4 regions of the Cupriavidus ulmosensis genome follow, and region 3 is predicted to be linked to each of the others. Evidence: predicted binding sites of a transcription regulator. Region 3 holds the regulator's gene; each other region holds the start of a gene.
What was found. The regulator HrcA, encoded in region 3, represses chaperone genes, less so after heat shock. The targets are predictions, from matches to a motif close to TTAGCACTCNNNNNNNNNGAGTGCTAA.
Positions count from the first base shown of each region.

Region 1: a site for HrcA is predicted at 2,093-2,119, ahead of groES (co-chaperone GroES). Genes of this name have one in related genera too.
Region 2: a site for HrcA is predicted at 3,907-3,933, ahead of rpoH (RNA polymerase sigma factor RpoH). Genes of this name have one in related genera too.
Region 4: a site for HrcA is predicted at 1,697-1,723, ahead of groES (co-chaperone GroES). Genes of this name have one in related genera too.

Region 1 is NZ_CDRMWP010000001.1:1,719,943-1,725,266, forward strand. It holds gene ACWTPI_RS07770 (ABC transporter ATP-binding protein) at 1-1,029, shown strand, start outside; gene ACWTPI_RS07775 (ABC transporter ATP-binding protein) at 1,026-1,991, shown strand; gene groES (co-chaperone GroES) at 2,212-2,502, shown strand; gene groL (chaperonin GroEL) at 2,556-4,187, shown strand; gene ACWTPI_RS07790 (ProQ/FinO family protein) at 4,688-5,272, shown strand.
Region 2 is NZ_CDRMWP010000001.1:463,619-468,942, reverse strand. It holds gene ntrB (nitrate ABC transporter permease) at 23-835, shown strand; gene ACWTPI_RS02110 (ABC transporter ATP-binding protein) at 854-1,657, shown strand; gene ybiB (DNA-binding protein YbiB) at 1,776-2,786, shown strand; gene ACWTPI_RS02100 (pirin family protein) at 2,783-3,661, opposite strand; gene rpoH (RNA polymerase sigma factor RpoH) at 4,015-4,944, shown strand; gene ACWTPI_RS02090 (SCO family protein) at 5,057-5,324, opposite strand, start outside.
Region 3 is NZ_CDRMWP010000001.1:1,459,232-1,464,555, reverse strand. It holds gene grpE (nucleotide exchange factor GrpE) at 1-141, opposite strand, end outside; gene ACWTPI_RS06710 (hypothetical protein) at 415-570, shown strand; gene ACWTPI_RS06705 (RNA-binding S4 domain-containing protein) at 612-1,007, opposite strand; gene hemH (ferrochelatase) at 1,037-2,152, opposite strand; gene hrcA (heat-inducible transcriptional repressor HrcA) at 2,265-3,302, opposite strand; gene ACWTPI_RS06690 (NAD kinase) at 3,407-4,324, shown strand; gene recN (DNA repair protein RecN) at 4,381-5,324, shown strand, end outside.
Region 4 is NZ_CDRMWP010000001.1:1,041,788-1,047,111, reverse strand. It holds gene groL (chaperonin GroEL) at 1-1,275, opposite strand, end outside; gene groES (co-chaperone GroES) at 1,314-1,604, opposite strand; gene ACWTPI_RS04795 (zinc-dependent alcohol dehydrogenase family protein) at 1,942-3,012, shown strand; gene ACWTPI_RS04790 (hypothetical protein) at 3,629-4,327, shown strand; gene ACWTPI_RS04785 (GGDEF domain-containing protein) at 4,375-5,316, shown strand; gene ACWTPI_RS04780 (LysR family transcriptional regulator) at 5,313-5,324, opposite strand, start outside.

The sequences.
Region 1 (5,324 bases), 260 kb from region 3:
CGCAACGGCACCATCACCGCGGTCGACCAGGTCAGCCTGGCGGTGCGCAAGGGCAGGGTGCTGGCGCTGGTGGGCGAGTCCGGCTCGGGCAAGAGCATGACCTGCGCCTCCATGCTCGGCCTGCTGCCGGCCAACGGCAAGGTGGTCGGCGGCGAGGTGCTGTTCAAGGGCCGCGACCTGCTGCGCCTGCCCGCGCGCGAATTGCGCAAGGTGCGCGGCCGGCAGATGGGCATGGTGCTGCAGGATGCCATGACCTCGCTCAACCCGCTGCTGACCATCGGCGAGCAGGTCGGCGAGGTGTTCCGCTGGCACCACGGCGTCACCGACCGCCGCGAGCTGCGCCGCCTGAGCATCCAGGCGCTGGAGGCGGTGCGGATTCCCGCCGCCGCCGAGCGGCTCGACAGCTACCCGTTCCAGTTCAGCGGCGGCATGCGCCAGCGCGTGTCCATCGCCATCAACATCGCCTGCTCGCCGGACCTGCTGATCTGCGACGAGCCCACCACGGCGCTCGACGTGACCGTGCAGATGCAGATCCTGGGCCTGCTCAAGGAACTGCAGGCCACGCGCGACATGACCATCGTGTTCATCACGCACGACCTGCAGCTGGCCGCGCAGTTCTGCGACGACGTGGCCATCATGTACGCGGGCCGCATCGTCGAGCAGGGTCCCATCGCCGAGGTGTTCGCGCATCCCGTGCATCCGTACACCGAAGGCCTGCTGCGCGCGATCCCGTCGCTGTCCGACTGCGACGCGCCGCTGCGGACCATCCCGGGCACGCCGCCGCTGCCGCGCGACTGGGCCCCCGGCTGCCGCTTCGCGGCGCGCTGCCCCGAGGCCGCGGCGCGCTGCCACGCCGCCTACCCGAACTGGTTCGAGTGGGGTGGCGACGATGATGACGGTGGCGACGGCGGCGGCCGGCGCCGCGTGGCCTGCTGGCACACCGCGCAGCGCGTGGAGGCCGCCCGCGCGGGCGCCGATGGCGTGGTGCAGCCCGTTTCCGTTCCTCCAGCCAGGCAGAAGGTCGCATGAGCGCAGCCACCGCATTCATCCGCGCGGAAGACCTGCGCAAGCAGTACCAGGTACGCAAGGGCCTGTTCGGCAAGGGCAAGACCCTGCATGCCGTGGCCGGCGTCGATTTCGAGGTGGCCGCCGGCAGCACCTTCGGGCTGGTGGGCGAGTCCGGCTCGGGCAAGAGCACGCTGGCGCGCCTGCTGCTGGCGGCCGAGCCGCCCAGCGGCGGCCGGCTGCACGTGGACGGCAAGCCGCTGTCCACGCGCACGGCGCGCGAGCGCAAGGCCTTCCACCGGCTGGTGCAGCCGGTGCTGCAGGACCCCTATGCATCGCTCAACCCGCTGATGCGGATCGGCGACATCGTGTCCGAGCCCATGCGCATCCACGGCCTGGCGAAGGGGTCGGCGCTGGCCGCGCGCGTGGCCGCGCTGCTGCAGTCCGTCGGCCTGGCGCCGACGCTGGCGCAGCGCTTTCCCAACGAGCTCAGCGGCGGCCAGCGCCAGCGCGTGGCGATCGCGCGGGCGCTGGGCCTGGCGCCGCGCGCGCTGGTGCTGGACGAGCCGGTGTCGGCGCTCGACGTCTCCATCCAGGCGCAGATCCTCAACCTGCTCAAGGACATCCAGCAACAGCAGGGGCTGACCTATGTGCTGATCTCGCACGACCTCGCCGTGGTGGCCTACATGAGCAGCCGGATCGGCGTGCTGTACCTGGGCGAGTTCGTGGAGCTGGGCAGCCGCGACGACATCATCCGCCGTCCCCGGCATCCCTATACGCGGGCGCTGATGGCGTCCAGCGAAAGCCGCGTGGAAAGTGGCGCACAGAGCGGCGCGGTGGCGGAAATCCCGTCGCCGATCGCGCTGCCGCAAGGCTGCCGTTTCCAGGCGCGCTGCCCGCATGCCGCGCCGCGCTGCCGCGAGCAGCAGCCGGCGCTGCGGCCGGCCGGCGCCGCGCACCGCGTGGCCTGCCATTTCGATCTCTGAGCGCGGGCGCGCTTCCTTGCGCTCCCTTGGCGCCTCCTTGGCGCCCCTGATAAGGAAATGCGAAACAAGCAGTTGGAGGGCGCGGGGGCGCGTTTCTATACTTGGCACTCGCCGGTGCCGAGTGCTGATCGACCGTGCCGACGCGCGCTGAAACGCGCTGAATCGCATCGACGGCGCAGCGCCGCCCCGGCCCGAATCCCTTTCCCATCCAGGAGCCAGCATGAGCCTTCGTCCCCTGCATGACCGCGTTCTCGTCAAGCGGTCCGACAACGAAACCCGCACCGCGTCCGGCATCGTGATTCCCGACAGCGCCGCCGAGAAGCCCGACCAGGGCGAAGTGATCGCGGTCGGCCCGGGCCGCCGCAACGAAGCCGGCGAGCGCATCGCGCCCGACCTGCGCGTGGGCGACCGCGTGCTGTTCGGCAAGTACGCCGGGCAGGGCGTCAAGGTGGACGGCGAGGAACTGCTGGTGCTGCGCGAGGAAGACATCGTCGCCGTGGTCGAGCGCTGACGCGCCGCCGCACCGTAACCCGACCAACAGACAACGACACAGGAACAACAGCAATGGCAGCGAAAGACGTAGTGTTCAGCGACGTGGCGCGCGCGAAGGTGGTGGAAGGCGTCAACATCCTCGCCAACGCGGTCAAGGTCACGCTCGGCCCCAAGGGCCGCAACGTGGTGCTGGAGCGCAGCTTCGGCAGCCCCACCGTGACCAAGGACGGCGTGTCCGTGGCCAAGGAGATCGAGCTGCAGGACAAGCTGCAGAACGTCGGCGCGCAACTGGTCAAGGAAGTGGCCTCGCGCACCAGCGACAACGCCGGCGACGGCACCACCACCGCCACCGTGCTGGCCCAGGCCATCGTGCGCGAGGGCGTCAAGTACGTGGCGGCGGGCCTGAACCCGCAGGACCTGAAGCGCGGCATCGACAAGGCGGTGGCGGTGGCCATCGAGGAGCTGCGCCGCATCAGCAAGCCGACCACCACCAGCCGCGAGATCGCGCAGGTGGGCACCATCTCGGCCAACGGCGAGAGCGCCATCGGCGAGCGCATCGCCGAGGCCATCGACCGCGTCGGCAAGGAAGGCGTGATTACCGTGGAAGACGGCAAGTCGCTCGGCGACGAGCTCGAAGTGGTGGAAGGCATGCAGTTCGACCGCGGCTACCTGTCGCCGTACTTCATCAACAACCCCGACAAGCAGGTGGTGGTGCTGGAGCAGCCGTTCCTGCTGCTGGTGGACAAGAAGATCTCCAGCATCCGCGACCTGCTGCCGGTGCTGGAGCAGGTGGCCAAGGCTGGCCGCCCGCTGCTGATCATCGCCGAGGACGTCGACGGCGAGGCGCTGGCCACGCTGGTGGTCAACAACATCCGCGGCATCCTGAAGGCCGCCGCCGTCAAGGCGCCGGGCTTCGGCGACCGCCGCAAGGCGCTGCTGGAGGACATCGCCATCCTCACCCGCGGCCAGGTGGTGGCAGAGGAAGTCGGCCTGTCGCTGGAGAAGGCCACGCTGGAAGAACTGGGCCAGGCCGCGCGCGTGGAGATCGGCAAGGAAAACACCACCATCATCGACGGCGCCGGCGACGCCGCGCAGATCCAGGCGCGCGTCAAGCGCATCCGCACCCAGATCGACGAAGCCACCTCCGACTACGACCGCGAGAAGCTGCAGGAGCGCGTGGCCAAGCTGGCCGGCGGCGTGGCCGTGCTCAAGGTCGGCGGCGCCACCGAGGTCGAGGTCAAGGAAAAGAAGGCCCGCGTCGAAGACGCGCTGCACGCCACCCGCGCCGCGGTGGAAGAAGGCATCGTGGCCGGCGGCGGCGTGGCGCTGATCCGCGCGCGCCAGGCCGTCAAGGGCGTGACCGGCGCCAACCCGGACCAGCAGGCCGGCATCAAGATCGTGCTGCGCGCGCTGGAAGAGCCGCTGCGCCAGATCGTCACCAACGCCGGCGAGGAAGCCAGCGTGATCGTGGCGCGCGTGGAGGAGGGCTCGGGCAACTTCGGCTACAACGCGGCCACCGGCGAATACGGCGACCTCGTGGAAGGCGGCGTGGTCGATCCGACCAAGGTCACGCGCACCGCGCTGCAGAACGCCGCCTCGGTGGCCGGCCTGATCCTGACCACGGACGCGGCGGTGATCGAACTGCCCAAGGCCGACGCCGCCCCCGCGCTGCCGGGCGGCGCGCCGGGCGGGCTGGATTTCTGAGCCTGACGGCCGGTTGATGGCCGTGGCGGGCGACGTGGCCTGCCGGCGGAAATCAGCCTGATGTGTGTTGTCGCCTCGCTCCCGCGTGCGGGAGCGGGGCAGGGGGAGAGGGGCGGCGCCGCCACGAAGCGACGGTGGCCGCCTGTGCCGCGCGCGGGCGCTGGCCCTTTCCCCCGGCCCCTCTCACACGGTGCGGGAGAGGGGAGCAAACCTTCTCCTTCGCTCGAATTCTCGCGCAAATGCCGGCCCGAACCGGCGCCGGAGGGCATCGGCAATTGGCATGTTCCGCGCCGCCCGACTACCCTTCACCCATCCCCGAAGCAACATGATTCAAGCCGGCAGCCGCCAGGATTGCTAGACTGTGGGGTTGCCGCTGCCCCGGTCCGGCCCCGATGGCCTGGATGGCGGGTCTTTCCGCCATCTTCCGGGCCAGCGCCGGGGAGATGGCTGGCGGGATGGTTGCCACCCGGCACGAATAACTTTCTTGAAGCGGATGCACTATGGGTTTTGAACAACTTGCCGCGTTGAAGCAGCAACTGGCGGCGCAGGCTAAAGAGGCCCGGCAGGGCAAAGAGGCCAGGGCGGACAAGGCGGACAAGCGGAAGGCCTTGCCCCGGCGGCCGGAGAAGAAGGAGCCGGTCGACCCGGTGGTCGAATCGATCTGGCGCCTGCAAAGGCACTTCCCGCGGGCGTTTCCCAAGAATCCCGCGCCCAAGCTGCCGCTCAAGCAGGGCATTCTCGACGATGCCGCGTTGCAGCTCGACACGCTGGGCCTGACCCGCGAGCAGTTGCAGCAGGCGATTGCCGCGTGGTGCCAGGGCAGCCGCTACTGGGCGTGCCTGGTGGAGGGCGCGGCGCGTGTCGACCTGCAGGGCAACCCGGTCGGCAGCGTGAGCGCGGACCAGGCCGCGCGGGCGCGGCGCCAGGGGGCGCGGCGCGCGCCCGGGCGCGGCGGCCGCAAGGGCGGTGGCAAGGACAGCGGCAAGGATGGCGGCAAGGAAGTCGCCGCCGCCGCGGTCGCGCCGGCGCCCGCGCAGAACGACAACGCGGCGGCGGAGACGCCGCCGCCCGCCGACGGCGCCTGAGCGCGGCGCGGGCGTGCAGCCGCGCGGGCCTTTGCGGGCCCGCGCTGTTCAT
Region 2 (5,324 bases), 1.0 Mb from region 3:
CGAGCGCGCCGAGCGCCGCGCGCTGGAGGCCCAGGCCGAGGCGCGCCGCGCGGCGCGGCGCGAGGCCGTCGCGGCGGTGGTGCTCAAGGCGATGCCGCCGGTGGCCGGCTTCGCGCTGTTCCTGCTGTTCTGGCACGGCGTGGCCACGCTGATCCCGGCCATCCCGACGCCCGCCGCCACCTGGCACGCGGCCGTGCCGCTGTTCTCCGACCCGTTCTACCGCAACGGGCCCAACGACCAGGGCATCGGCTGGAACGTGCTGGCGTCGCTGGCGCGCGTGGCGGCGGGCTTCGGGCTGGCCGCGCTGATCGGCATCCCGGCCGGCTTCGCGCTGGGCCGCTTCGCCTTCCTCAACGCCATGATGGCGCCCATCATCAGCCTGCTGCGGCCGGTCTCGCCGCTGGCGTGGCTGCCGATCGGGCTGCTGCTGTTCAAGTCCGCCAACCCGGCCGCGATCTGGGCCATCTTCATCTGCTCGATCTGGCCGATGGTCATCAACACCGCGGTGGGCGTCACGCGCGTGCCGCAGGACTACCTGAACGTGGCGCGCGTGCTCGACCTGTCCGAGTGGAAGGTGTTCACGCGCGTGCTGCTGCCGGCGGTGCTGCCCTACATGCTGACCGGCGTGCGGCTGTCGATCGGCACCGCGTGGCTGGTGATCGTGGCCGCGGAGATGCTGACCGGCGGCACCGGCATCGGCTTCTGGCTGTGGGACGAGTGGAATAACCTGAAGGTGGAGCACATCGTGATCGCCATCTTCATCATCGGCGTGGTGGGCCTGCTGCTCGAATACGCGCTGCTGAGCCTCGCCAGACGCTTCAGCTACGGCAACTAGCGCGCCAGGGAGAACGACATGGAAAAGTTCGTCCGCATCGAAAACGTGGGCCAGACCTTCAAGACCAAGAAGGGACCGTTCGTCGCGCTGCGCGACGTCAACCTGACCATCGCCCGCGGCGAGTTCATCACGCTGATCGGCCATTCGGGCTGCGGCAAATCGACGCTGCTGAACCTGCTGGCCGGGCTCGACCGCCCCAGCAGCGGCGCGCTGATCTGCGCCGAGCGCGAGATCTCCGGCCCAGGGCCGGACCGCGCGGTGGTATTCCAGAACCACTCGCTGCTGCCGTGGCTGACCTGCTTCGAGAACGTCTACCTCGGCGTGGAACGCGTGTTCGGCGGCAGCGAAAACCGCGCGCAGCTCAAGGCCCGCACGCACGACACGCTGGCAATGGTGGGCCTGACCCATGCCGAGGGCAAGTACCCGCAGGAGATCTCCGGCGGCATGAAGCAGCGCGTGGGCATCGCGCGGGCGCTGGCGATGGAGCCCAAGGTGCTGCTGATGGACGAACCATTCGGCGCGCTCGATGCGCTCACGCGCGCCCACCTGCAGGACGAGCTCATCAAGATCGTCGCCAAGACCCGCAGCACGGTGGTGATGGTGACGCACGACGTGGACGAGGCCGTGCTGCTGGCCGACCGCATCGTCATGATGACCAACGGCCCCGCGGCGACCATCGGCGAGGTGCTGCCGGTGGACCTGCCGCGCCCGCGCGAGCGCATGGCGCTGGCCGACGACAAGGCCTACCACGCCTGCCGCACCGCGGTGCTGGACTTCCTGTACCGCAAGCAGCGCAATCCGGCGCTCAAGGAAGCGGCCTGAGCGCGGGCCGGGCCGCGGGTTCATGGCGCGGATTCAACGGCGCGGGCCGGCGGCTGCGATGGGCAGCGCCGGCCCGCTCCGCTATCATGAACCACAAACAACACCGTCCCAGCCCGCCATGACCGACACCGCCACGCCCGCTGCCACCCCCGCCGCTGCCCCTTTCGCCGCAGCCAGGTACATCAAGGAAATCGGCCGCGGCGTCAACGGCGCCCGCGCGCTGCCGCGCGAGGACGCGCAGACGCTGTTCGACGCCATGCTGGCCGGCCGCGTGGCCGACATCGAGCTGGGCGCCGTGCTGATGGCCTACCGCATCAAGGGCGAGGCGCCGCACGAGCTGGCCGGCATGCTGGAGGCCGCGCACGCGCACTGCCTGCCGCTGGCCGCGCCGCCCGACCGCGTGGTGGTCTCCATCCCCAGCTACAACGGCGCGCGCAAGCAGCCCAACCTGGTGCCGCTGCTGGCGCTGCTGCTGGCGCGCGAAGGCGTGCCGGTGCTGGTGCACGGCAGCCGCGAATTCAGCGGGCGCGTGACCAGCATCGCGCTGTTCGGGGCGCTCGGCATCGCGCCGTGCGCGACGGTGGCCGAAGCCGAGTCCCGCCTGCGCGAGAAGGACAACCCGCTGGCGGTGCTGCCGGTCGACGTGCTGTCGCCGGCGCTGTCGCGGCTGCTCGACCGGCGCATGCAGATCGGCCTGCGCAATTCCTCGCACACGGTGGCGAAGATGCTGCAGCCCGTCGGCGCGCATACGCCGGCCGAGGCGCTGCGCCTGTACAGCTACACCCATCCGGAATACCGCGAGACCCTGACCGACTACTTCTCGCACGAGCCGGCCAACGTGCTGCTGGCGCGCGGCACCGAGGGCGAGGTGGTGGCCGACGCGCGCCGCGCCGGCCGCATCGACTGGCTGCACGACGGCCACCAGCGCACGCTGGTCGACCCCACCGCGGGCTCGATTGGCGAGGTGCCGGAACTGCCGCCCGGCAACGACGCCGCGCAGACCGCGGCCTGGATCCGCGCCGTGCTGGACGGCAAGGTGCCGGTGCCGGCACCGATCGCCACCCAGGTCGAGGCCATCCGCGGCTGCGTGCAGCAGGGCACGCGCGTGGCCTGGACCAGCCCGGTCTAGCGCTTGCGCGGCGGCAGCGGGATGCGGTCGTCCTCGCCCGGCACGCGCGGGAACTGGTCGTTCTCCCAGCGCTGCGACGCGGCTTCGATGGCCTCCTTGCTGCTGGCGACGAAATTCCAGAAGATGAAGCGGTGCCCGTCGGTCGGATCGCCGCCGAGCAGCATCACGCGCGAAGGCGCCTCGGCGTTCAGCGTGACGGTCTGGCCGGGCACCAGCACCGCCATGTGACGCTCCGGCAGCACCTCGCCGTCGAGCGCGACCACGCCGTCGACCGGATAGACGCCGCGCTCGGCATGCTCGGGCGGGATCTCCAGGCTGGCGCCCGCCTCCAGCTCGATCGCCACGTACAGCGTGCGGCTGAAGACCTTCACCGGCGCCTCGGCGCCGAACGCATCGCCCGCGATCACAGTCATGCGCACGCCCGGGCGCTCGAGCTTGGGCAACGTCGCGGCCGGATGGTGGAAGAACGACGGCGCGGTGGTCTCGTGTTCCAGCGGCAGCGCCACCCAGGTCTGGATGCCGTGCAGGCTCGGCCCGGCCTCGCGGGCCGCCGCGGGCGAGCGCTCCGAGTGCGCGATGCCGCTGCCGGCGGTCATCCAGTTGACGTCGCCGGGCCGGATCACCTGCTTGCTGCCCAGGCTGTCGTGGTGGAGGATTTCGCCGTCGAACAGGTAGGTCACGGTGGCCAGGCCGATATGCGGATGCGGGCGCACATCCAGCCCCTGGCCGCGCGGCAGGGCCGTGGGCCCCATGTGGTCGAAGAAGATGAACGGGCCCACCGTCTGGGCCGCGGCGGCGGGCAGCACGCGGCTGACGGTGAAACCGTCGCCGAGATCGCGTGTGTGCGGCTTGAGCAAGTGTTCGATGACAGACATGGATCTCCCCGGTTGGGCCGAAGCTGAGGGCCGGCCAAATGAGAGGAGTGTAGCTGCTGGCGGAACACAGCATCTCATCCGGCGACAGAACCAGACGGGGCGCGCCCCCTCTAATCTTTGTCCGATAAGGCAGCGAACGCTGTCTGATAGTGATTACGCCACATGACGGAAGCCGGCCCCGATAAAAGACTATGTGATTCACGGCATCAATTAGCTGGAACTATCAACCCCACGGGGACTCCAACTTAGCAGTCCCCCGGCTTGAGTGCTAATATGTGTTGCAATGCAGTGCGCGGACCCTTGTGGCGAGCGCCGCGGGCAACCCACCCGCCGGATGCGAAAGGAGCAATCGAGTGAACGCGGTCCTATCTGCCGACCAGACCCAAACCAGCAGCCGCCTGCCTACGGCGCCTCAGGGCGCCGGGGCGTTCGCGCTGACGTTTCCCGGTAATCTGGGAAACCTGGACAGCTATATCCAGGCTGTCCATCGTATCCCCATGCTGACGCCCGAGGAGGAGCAGCGGCTTGCGCGCGACCTGCGCGAGCACGACTCCGTCGACGCGGCGCGCCGCCTGGTGCTATCGCACCTGCGCCTGGTGGTGTCCATCGCCCGCCAGTACCTTGGCTACGGCCTGCCCCACGCCGACCTGATCCAGGAAGGCAACATCGGCCTGATGAAGGCGGTGAAGCGCTTCGACCCGGACCAGGGCGTGCGCCTGGTGTCGTATGCCATGCACTGGATCAAGGCCGAGATCCACGAGTACGTGCTGAAGAACTGGCGCATGGTCAAGGTGGCCACCACCAAGGCCCAGCGCAAGCTGTTCTTCAACCTGCGCAGCCACAAGCAGGGCGCCCACACCTTCACGCCGGAACAGATCGACGCGGTGGCGCGCGAGCTGAACGTCAAGCCGGAAGAAGTGATGGAGATGGAGACCCGCCTGTCGGGCGGCGACCTGGCGCTGGAAGGCCAGATCGACGACGGCGAGGAGGAATTCGCCCCCATCGCCTACCTGGCCGACAACCACAACGAGCCGACCCGCGTGATCGAGGCCCAGCGCCACGACCGCCTGCAGGTGCAGGGCCTGGAAGAAGCGCTGGGCAAGCTCGACGAGCGCAGCCGCCGCATCATCGAGGCGCGCTGGCTGCACGTCAACGACGACGGCTCGGGCGGCTCGACGCTGCACGAGCTGGCTGACGAGTTCGGCGTGTCGGCCGAGCGCATCCGCCAGATCGAGACCGCGGCGATGAAGAAGATGAAGGGCGCGCTGCAAGCGTTTGCCTGAAGCGTTTGCCTGACCGCGCGCGGCGGCGAAAGCCGCGCCGCGCAACGAAAAAGGGCCGGTCCTCGCGACCGGCCCTTTTTTCGTCCGCGCGCCGCCTGCGGCGGCACGCGGATCAGGACAGCAGCTGCTTGAGATCGTGCACGATCGGCTCCGGCCCCTGGCCGTGGCGGATGAACAGGCGCAGCTTGCCGCTCGGGTCGAACACGTAGCTGCCGGCCGAGTGGTCCATCGTGTAGTTGTTCGGCGAGGTGCCGGGCACCTTGGCGTAATACACCTTGAAGTCCTTGGCCACCTTCTGCAGCGCGGCGTCGTCGGCCGCGCGCATGCCCAGGAAGCGCGGGTCGAAGGCCGGCACGTATTGCGCCAGCAGCTCCTGCGTG
Region 3 (5,324 bases):
CTTGGCTTCGAGCGCGGCCAACTGGGCGGCCACGCCGTCCGCGGCGGCGTTCTCGGCCTGCGCGGCCGGCGCGTTGTTCAGCTCCTCGCCGGCGGCCGCGGGCGGCGTCGTGTTGGATGGCGTCTGCTTCTGTTCTTCCATGTCGATCCGTTCTGATACAAGGACGCGGCCGGCCTGCGCCGGCCACGGGTGGTAAATCGGCAAATGTAGCCTGCAATTGGTGACAGGCTTCCGGTTTTTCAAGAGCGCACCGTGTCGGTGCGGTGAAACACATGGTTACAAAGAGGCGGGCACCGAAATAGGGGCCATATTGCTTTGCTGCAACGCACCCTCTAAGATGAAAGTGTACAAAAATGACAAAAATAACGGGGTCGAAGATGCATCACAAGTCGGGCCACTCTCGAAAGGTTAGCCATGCATAAGCTGCCTGTTCTGACGGTCTTCCTTCTCGCCGCATTATCGGTGATGACAGTCTTCATCTGCCTCTCCGGCGCCTTCACGCCGCGGGATACCGAATACGGCAGTGGCAAGGCGGTTTTCAAGCATTACATTGTTCCCTTCGTTCGCTGACCAGCCAGTGAGCCGCGGCGCCGCATGCGCCGGCGCGCGCCTCACTGCCCGATGCCGTCGAGCAGGCGCCGGTCGCGCTTGGTCGGCCGGCCCTGCAGCCGCGACGCCGGCTCCGTGTTGACCCGCCGGTTTTCCGCCTCCTCCCGCCGCCGCGCCTGGCTTGCCTCGGTTTCCGCGTAGAGCGTCTGCGCCACCGGCGCCGCGCCGCGCGCGCCCGCGATCCCCTTGACCACCAGTTCCCAGCGCTGCTGGTGCGCTTCGAGCACGACCGTGTCGCCGGGCCTGACCTCGCGCGAGTTCTTGCACGGCTGGCCGTTGACCCGCACCTTGCCGCGCTCCACAGCCTCGGCCGCCAGCGAGCGGGTCTTGAAGAAACGCGCGCACCACAGCCATTTGTCGATGCGCAGGCGGGCATCCGCCTCGAAAGATACGTTCATGCTGTCATCTCCTTGCCACGAAGCGCGCCTCAGGCCGCCGCGCCGCGCATCTGCGCCTGGCTGCGGCGCGCCTCCAGCTCGTGCGGGTGCGGCAGCCGCAGCGGCCAGCCCTGCAGGTGCTGCAGGGCGATCTCCGCCAGCCCGGCGATCCAGGACTCGGCGTCGTTGAGGCAGGGAATGTAGTGGAAAACCTTGCCGCCGGCCACCTGGAATTCGGAACGCCCTTCCATGCCGATCTCCTCGAGCGTCTCCAGGCAGTCGGCCGGGAAGCCCGGGCAGAACACGTCGACGCGGCCCGTGCCGACCTTGCCCAGCTCCCGCAGCGTCGGCGCCGTGTACGGCTGCAGCCATTCCGCGCGTCCGAAGCGCGACTGGAACGTGACCTGGTACTGGCCCGGCTGCAGGCCCAGCGCCTCGCCCAGCAGGCGGCCGGTCTTGAGGCATTCGCAATGGTAGGGATCGCCCAGTTCCAGCGTGCGCCGCGGCACCCCGTGGAACGACAGGATCAGCCGGTCGCCGCGCGCGAAATCGGGCGTGCCGTGCTGCGCCCAGTATGCGCCCACCTGCTGGTGCAGGGCAGCGATATAGGACGGATGGTCGTGAAAATGCTTGACCAGCCGCAGCTCGGGCTGGTTGCGCCACTGCGCCAGCACGCGGAACGCCTCGTCGAACGCCGTGGCCGTGGTGCTGCCCGAATACTGCGGGTACAGCGGCAGCAGCAGGACGCGCTCGGTGCCCTGGCGCCGCAGCGCCTCGAGCACCGAGCCGATCGACGGATTGCCGTAGCGCATCGCGCACGCCACCGTCACTTCGTGGCCGTGCTGGTTGAGCAGCAGTTGCAGCGCGTGGGCCTGGCGCTCGGTGTGGACCAGCAGCGGCGAGCCGGTCATGTGCGCCTCGCGCAGCCATACCGACTCATATTTCATGGCCGAGGCGCGCGAGCGCAGCGGCAGGATGAAGCCGTACAGGATCGGCAGCCAGGCCGCGCGCGGGATCTCCACCACGCGCGGATCGGACAGGAACTGCCGGAGATAGCTGCCGACGGCCTTCGGGGTCGGCGCGTCCGGGGTGCCGAGATTGATCAGCAGGACCGCCGTGCGCGGCGCCTGGCCGTGCTGATAGGCCGGTTCGGGAGTAGTCGTCATGGTGTTTCCGGTGTGGCGGGGCGGGCCGCGGCGAACGCGCGCGGCCGCCGGGTCGCGCCGGGCCGGCGGGCGCAACGGCACTGGCAGCCGGTGAGACCCGCCGGACCCCGCACTAGTTCTGGCTCAGCGCGCTGGACAGCAGCCGCGCCGTGATGTCGACGATCGGGATCACCCGTTCGTAAGCCATGCGGGTCGGCCCGATCACCCCCAGCGTGCCGACGATCTGGCCGTCGACCTCGTAGGGCGCGGTGATGACCGCCATGTCCTCGAGCGGCACCAGCTTGCTCTCGCCGCCGATGAAGATCTGCACGCCCTGCGCATGGCTGGAGACGTCGAGCAGCTTGAGCAGGCCGGTCTTGTGCTCGAACACGTCGAACAGGCGGCGCAGCTTTTCCATGCTGGAGGACAGGTCCTCCACCTCGAGCAGCTTGCGCTCGCCGGAGATGAAGACGTGGTTGTCCTCTTCCTCGGCCATCGCGCTGCTGCCGGCCTCCACCGCCGCCTGCATCAGCTGCGACATGTCCATGCGCAGCGCCCGCAGTTCGCCGCGCAGGTGGTCGCGCACGTTGTCGAAGCTCATACCGGCATAGTGCGAGTTGATGAAGTTGGCGGCCTCGACCAGCTGCGACGGCGTGTACGGCAGCTCGGTCTGGATGATGCGGTTCTGCACGTCGCCTTCGGGCGTGACGATGATCAGCAGGATGCGCTTGTCCGACAGCCGCATGAATTCGACCTGGCGGAACGCCTGCGCGCGCCGCGGCGTCATCACCACGCCGGCGAAATGCGACAGGTTGGACAAGGTGTGCGCCGCCGAGGTGATCATGCGCTGCGGCCCGAGCTGCTGGCCGTGCAGCTGCCCCTGGATCTTGCCGGCCAGCTCGGCCAGGTTGAGCGCGCTGTCGAGCGGCTGGGCGGTCAGCATGGTGTCGACGAACAGCCGGTAGCCGCGCGGCGTCGGGATGCGCCCGGCCGAGGTGTGCGGGCTGGTGATGAAGCCCATCTCCTCCAGGTCCGACATCACATTGCGGATGGTGGCCGGCGACAGGTCGAGCCCCGAGTATTTCGACAGGGTGCGCGAGCCGACGGGCTGCCCCTCGGCGATATAGCGCTCGATCAGCGTTTTGAGAAGCGTTTTGGCACGTTCATCCATGATGCACCCGATTTTACGCAAGTTTTCCCGGTTCGGGCGGCTGGCGCGCACCGGCGCGCGCCGGCGTGCTGACAATGGTCACGGCGGTATGGTCTAATCCGGGCATGTCATCGCTCCCCAAGCCCGCCGCCGCGCGCGCCCCCTTCCGCACCGTCGCCCTGATCGGCAGGTACGCCACCGCCGGCATCGAAGGCCCGCTGGAAGAACTGGCCGCCTGCATCCTGAAGAACGGCCAGGACGTCGTGTTCGAACGCGAGACCGCGCTGGCCACCGGGCTGACCGACTACCCTTCCCTGCCGCCCGGCGAGATCGGCAAGCATGCCGACGTCGCCGTGGTGCTGGGCGGCGACGGCACCCTGCTAGGGCTGGCGCGCCAGCTCGCCGGCTTCCCGGTGCCGCTGATCGGCGTCAACCACGGGCGGCTCGGCTTCATGACCGACATCCCGCTCGAGAACGTGCAGTCGGTGCTGCCCGACATGCTGGCCGGGCGCTACGAATCCGAGACCCGCATGCTGCTGGAGTCGCAGGTGGTGCGCGACGACGGCGTGATCTTCTCCGCGCTGGCCTTCAACGACGTGGTGGTCAACCGCTCCGGCATCTCCGGCATGGTCGAGCTGGCGGTCTCGGTGGACGGCTACTTCATGTACAACCAGCGCTCGGACGGCCTGATCGTGTCCACGCCGACCGGCTCCACGGCCTACGCGCTGTCGGCCGGCGGCCCGATCCTGCATCCCACGCTGTCCGGCCTGGTGCTGGTGCCGATCGCCCCGCACGCGCTGTCGAACCGCCCGATCGTGCTGCCGCACGACGCCGAGGTGTCGATCGAGGTGGCCACCGCGCGCGACGCCAGCGTCAACTTCGACATGCAGTCGCTGACCTCGCTGCTGCCCGGCGACCGCATCGTGGTGCGGCGCTCGGCCAAGACCGTCCACCTGCTGCACCCGCTCGGCTACAACTATTACGCCACGCTGCGCAAGAAGCTGCACTGGCACGAGTACCCGAGCGAAGACAACCGGCTCTGACGCGGCCCCGAACGACCCGGAACGATCCAACCCAGACCCTGACCCCGTCGCCCACGATGCTGCGCAGCCTGTCCATCCGCGATTTCGTCATCGTCGATAGCCTCGACCTCGACTTCTCCCCGGGCTTCACCGTCTTCACCGGCGAGACCGGCGCCGGCAAGTCGATCCTGATCGACGCGCTGGCCCTGGTGCTGGGCGAGCGCGCCGACGCCGGCGTGGTGCGCGAAGGCGCCGCCCGCGCCGGTATCAGCGCCACCTTCGCCACGCCGCCCGGGCTCGACGCCTGGCTGGCCGAGCACGATCTCACCGGCGACGAAGGCACGGTGCTGCTGCGCCGCACGGTCGACGCCGGCGGGCGCAGCAAGGCCTTCATCAACGGCGCCGCCGCCACGCTCGGCCAGTTGCGCGAGATCGGCGACCGCCTGGTCGACATCCACGGCCAGCACGCCCACCAGCTGCTGCTGCGCCCCGACGCCCAGCGCCTGCTGCTCGACGCCCACGCCGGCCTCACCGCGCAGGCCGGCGCCGTGGCCGAAGCCTGGCGCTCGTGGCGCGCCTGCGTGCGCCAGCGCGAGACCGTGGAGCACCGCTCGCGCGAGATGGCGCTCGAGCGCGAGCGCCTCGAATGGCAGGTCGGCGAGCTGGAAAAGCTCGCGCCGCAGCCCGGCGAATGGGAAGACATCCAGGCCGAATACAACCGCCTGTCGCACGCCGCCGGCCTGATCGAAGGCAGCCGCGCCGCGCTCGAGGCGCTCTCCGAGGCCGACGGCTCGGTGCTGTCCACGCTCAACGGCGTGGTGCAGCGCCTGCGCCAGCTCGCCGACGTCGACCCGGCCCTGGGCGACGTGCTGGCCGCGCTCGACCCGGCCCAGGTGCAGGTCGAGGAAGCCGCGCACTCGCTCAACCGCTACGTCGACCGGCTCGACCTCGACCCCGAGCGGCTGCAGGTGGTGGAGGCGCGCATGCAGGCGCTGCACACCACCGCGCGCAAGTACCGGCT
Region 4 (5,324 bases), 420 kb from region 3:
GGCAGCGCGGGCGCGCAGCAGGGCCACGCCGCCGCCGGGGACAATGCCTTCTTCCACGGCTGCGCGGGTCGCGTGCAGTGCATCTTCCACGCGGGCCTTCTTTTCCTTCATTTCGACTTCGGTGGCTGCGCCGACCTTGATCACGGCAACACCGCCGGCCAGCTTGGCCACGCGTTCTTGCAGCTTTTCGCGGTCGTAGTCCGAGGTCGCTTCTTCGATCTGGGCGCGGATCTGCTTGACGCGCGCTTCGATCGAGGCTGCGTCGCCGGCGCCGTCGATGATGATGGTGTTTTCCTTGCCGATCTCGATGCGCTTGGCTTGACCCAGTTCCTGCAGGGTCGCCTTTTCCAGCGTCAGGCCGATTTCCTCGGCGATCACGGCGCCGCCGGTCAGGATGGCGATGTCTTCCAGCATGGCCTTGCGGCGGTCGCCGAAGCCCGGAGCCTTGACGGCGGCGGTCTTCAGGATGCCACGGATGTTGTTCACCACCAGGGTCGCCAGGGCTTCGCCTTCGACGTCTTCAGCGATGATCAGCAGCGGGCGGCCCGACTTGGCCACTTGTTCCAGCACCGGCAGCAGGTCGCGGATGTTCGAGATCTTCTTGTCGAACAGCAGGACGAACGGGTTGTCGAGGGCGACAACCTGCTTTTCCGGGTTGTTGATGAAGTACGGCGACAGGTAGCCGCGGTCGAACTGCATGCCTTCCACGACTTCCAGCTCGTCGGCCAGCGACTTGCCGTCTTCGACGGTGATCACGCCTTCCTTGCCGACCTTGTCCATCGCTTCCGCGATCAGCTTGCCGATCACTTCGTCGCTGTTGGCGGAGATCGAGCCGACTTGCGCGATTTCCTTGCTGGTGGTGGTGTTCTTGGTCAGCTTCTTCAGCTCTTCGACCGCGTTCAGCACGGCCTTGTCGATGCCGCGCTTCAGGTCCATCGGGTTCATGCCGGCGGCAACGTACTTCATGCCTTCGCGCACGATCGACTGGGCCAGCACGGTCGCGGTGGTGGTGCCGTCACCGGCGTTGTCGCTGGTCTTGGAAGCCACTTCCTTGACCATCTGCGCGCCCATGTTCTGCAGCTTGTCCTTCAGCTCGATTTCCTTGGCCACGGACACGCCGTCCTTGGTCACGGTCGGGCCGCCGAAGCTGCGCTCCAGCACGACGTTGCGGCCCTTCGGGCCCAGCGTCACCTTCACTGCGTTGGCGAGAATGTTCACGCCTTCGACCATCTTGGCGCGGGCGGCGTCGCCGAACACTACGTCTTTAGCTGCCATGTTCTGAATCTCCTAAATCTGTACGGATGGGGGCGTGATTACTTGTTCACCACGGCCATGATGTCTTCTTCGCGCATGACCAGCAGTTCCTGGCCATCCACCTTCACGGCCTGGCCGGCATACTTGCCGAACAGCACGCGGTCACCCACCTTGACGTCGAGCGCGATCGAAGCACCCTTGTCATCCTTCTTGCCGGGGCCCACGGCCAGCACTTCACCTTGATCAGGCTTTTCGGCAGCATTGTCGGGAATCACGATGCCGGAAGCGGTCTTGGTTTCATTGTCCAGACGCTTGACGATCACGCGGTCGTGCAAAGGACGCAGATTCATACGGACTCCTTGGTACAAAAAGTGATTTTACGTTCACAAAACTGGCCGCTTTGGCTAGCTGCCAGCAGAATCGGAAGGCTGAGAGAGCGCTGTTAGCACTCTAACCCAACGAGTGCTAATTATAGGGACGGGGGTTTACGTTTTCAAGTCAGCGACTTGATACGTGTTTACCCTTGGATCGCGCGAATTTGTTGGCCGGCCACGCCGGCGCCGCCACAGAGGGCGCTTCCGCACGCATGCAGATCTGCATGGACGGGATGCCGATAAGTTGATTTATCTTCATCCGGGCATGCACAAGAATGGGACATCCACCACGACATTGCCAACGGAGTCCCCCATGTCCCAAGCCACCATGCAGGCTCTGATCGCGGAGCGCGCCAACGCGCCGTTCCGGGTTGCCAGCCTGCCCAGGCCGCAGGCCGGCCCCGGCGAGGTGCTGGTCCGCATCCTCGCCAGCGGCGTCAACCCGCTCGACACCAAGATCCGCGCCGGCAACGCCGCGCATGCGCGCCAGCCGCTGCCGGCCGTGCTCGGCCTCGACCTGGCCGGCGTGGTGGAGGCGGTCGGGCCGGGCGTGACCCGCTTCGCGCCCGGCGACGAGGTCTACGGCATGACCGGCGGCGTGGGCGGCGTGCAGGGCTCGCTGGCGGAGTATGCCGCGGTCGACGCCGACCTGCTCGCGCGCAAGCCGGCCCGGCTCTCCATGCGCGAGGCGGCCGCGCTGCCGCTGGTGTTCATCACCGCGTGGGAGGGGCTGGTGGACCGGGCCGGCGTCCAGCCCGGGCAGACGGTGCTGGTGCACGGCGGCGCCGGCGGCGTGGGGCATGTCGCGGTGCAGATCGCCCGAGCCGCCGGCGCGCGGGTCCATGCCACCGGCTCGGCCGCCAGCCGGGACATCATCGAAGGTTATGGCGCGACCGCGATCGACTTCGCCGCCGTCACGGTCGAGCAGTATGTCGGCCAGTACACCGGCGGAGAGGGCTTCGACGTGGTCTACGACACGGTCGGCGGCAAGGTGCTGGACGACGCCTTCCTCGCCGCGCGCACCTGCGGCGGCCACGTGGTGAGCTGCCTGGGCTGGGGCACGCACAGCCTGGCGCCGCTGTCGCTGCGCGCCGCGACATACTCGGGCGTCTTCACGCTGCTCCCGCTGCTGACCGGCCGCGGCCGCGCGCGCCACGGCGCGATCCTGCGCGAGGCGGCGCGCCTGGCCGACGCCGGCAAGCTCGCCGTGCGCGTCGACCCGCGGCGCTTCGGCCTGGACGACGCCATCGAGGCGCACCGCGCCATCGAGACCGGCACGGCGCGGGGCAAGCTCGTGGTGGAAATCGCGCGGCGCCAGCGCGCGCCGGCCGCCGCGGAGGTGGCGCGCGGCGCGCGAGTCAAAACGGGGAACAAAGGCGGATAACCGGCCCATTTCCCGTGAATCGGAATCGGATCATGGAAATTCCCTGTTTTTGGTTCGTCATTTTCATGGAAAACCCTTTAAGAAAAATTAAGACAAATCTCATCAAATAAACAGGGATCGGACGATGCCGCACCGGCCCCCTGTCAACCGCCTTCGACGCCTTCGCCATCCGGACGCGGACATTCCCCCGCGCTTTCGCCGTATTGCCGCCGCATCGCCGCCGCATCGCCGCCTCCGCCCGACGACTGCCGCGCAGGCAACGGCCGTCTTCCGGCATCGTCATCGTTTAAGAACAATCCCAATTTCGCGCGCCGTATTTCTCGCGCCGGTCGCCGCCGCGCCACCGATGCCGCATAAAAACAAATCGCTTTACTCTTCGCCGCCATCCCCATCTAATTGAGAGCGGCGCGCGGATATTCCGGCGCCGTCACTGTTTACCGGCCTGGATTGCCGGTTCAGCCGCGAATGCCGCCGGCAAATCCCATGCGGAGCCCCACCGCGTGCCGCCCAGTCAAGATCGGAGGAGATTCATGGCACGCCCAGTCCCACCCCCAATGCTTGTCCGCGATGCCAGTGCCGCGCAAGCTGCCGCCAGCCGGCGCGCATGGCCGCGGCCATGACCGAACGCGGCCACGGCGCCCGCGACCGGCGCAGTTCGCGCCGCGCGCCGGCCGTGCTCGGCGCGGCGCGGCACGATGCGCTGCAGGCGCTGGCGAACGCCGGCATCGGCGTGGCCGGCGCCAGGCTCGCCTGCCTGCTGGGCCGCCACGTCACGCTGTCGATCCCGCGCATCGGCGTGGCCGACCCGGAGCGGCTCAAGGAGGAAATCGAGCGGCGGCTCGGCGCCATGCGCGGCATGGTGGCCTTCCGCCAGAGCTTCCGCGCTGACATCGCCGGCGAGAGCCTGGTGTTCTTCGCGCGCGACGGCGCGCGCGAACTCTGCGAGGCGCTCTACGGGCGCCAGGACCTGGCCGGCGAGTGCGGCGAGTGCGGCGAGAGCGGCCAAGGCGGCGGGACCGCGCTGCGCGGCCTGCTGCCCGAAGTGGCGAACGTGCTCGCGGGCGCGTGCGTCTGCGGCCTGCTCGGGCAGCTCGGCCGCGTGCCGGCCTTCTCCGTGCCGCGCGAGACCGACGCGGCGCAGATCGTCGGCGCCATCGCCAGGTCGGGCAATCCGGCCGCGGGCAGCGCGCTGCTGCTCGACCTGCACGTCCGCATCGAGGACCGCCGCTTCCGGGCCTGCCTGGCCGCGCTGCTGGCGCGCAGCGCGTTCGGGCGGCTGTGCGCGGCGCTCGACGCGACCCTCGACAGCCTGTAGCACGGCGGCATCCGCCCGCAGCATCGGCAACGCCCGGAGCCCCCGACATGCCTCTCGAACCGTCCCAGCAGGCGCGCCTGCACGAACTGGCGCTGGCGCGCATGGGCTGCGGCGTGTTCGTGGTGGACCGCGAGCACCGCATCGCGCTGTGGAACCACTTCATGGCGGACCGCAGCGGCGTGAGCGCGGAGGCCGCGCTGGGCCAGCGGCTGCTCGGCCTGTTTCCCGAGCTGCCCGCGGCGTGGCTGCGGCGCACGCTCGAATCGGTGTTCCTGCTGAAGATCAGCGCGTTCACCTCGTGGGAGCACCGGCCCTACCTGTTCCGCTTCCCGCACGACCTGCCGGTCACGTGCGACTTCGAATGGATGCGGCAGGACTGCGAGTTCCTGCCGCTCATGGAAGGCGACGAGGTCATCGCCGTGTGCGTGACCATCCTCGACGCGACCGAGCTCGCCATCGCGCAGCGCGCGCGCGACGAGGCCGTCGACGCGCTGCGCGAGGCATCGATCCGCGACGCGCTGACCGGGCTCTACAACCGCCGCTATATCGAGGACCGCCTGCAGGAGGAATTCCACCGCTGGCGCAAGTCCGGCCGCGCGCTCTCCGTGCTGATCTTCGACCTGGACCACTTCAAGCGCATCAACGACGACCACGGCCACCCGGGCGGCGACGCGGTGCTCAAGGCGGTGGCGCAGCGGGTCGCCGCCTGCCTGCGCGACCGCGACGTGGTGGCCCGCTACGGCGGCGAGGAATTCGCCGTGCTATTGCCGAACACGGCGTTTGCCGACGCCATCGCGGTGGCGGAGCGGATCCGCGGCGCCATCCGCGCCGAGACGGTGCGCTACGCCGGCCACGCCATCGCCGTCAGCGCGAGCGTGGGCGTGGCGCAGGCCTGCCACGCGACCGCCAGCGCGGACCAGCTCGTGCACCAGGCCGACGAGGCGCTCTACCGCGCCAAGGCGGCCGGCCGCAACCGGGTGGCCTTCTAGCCGGCGGG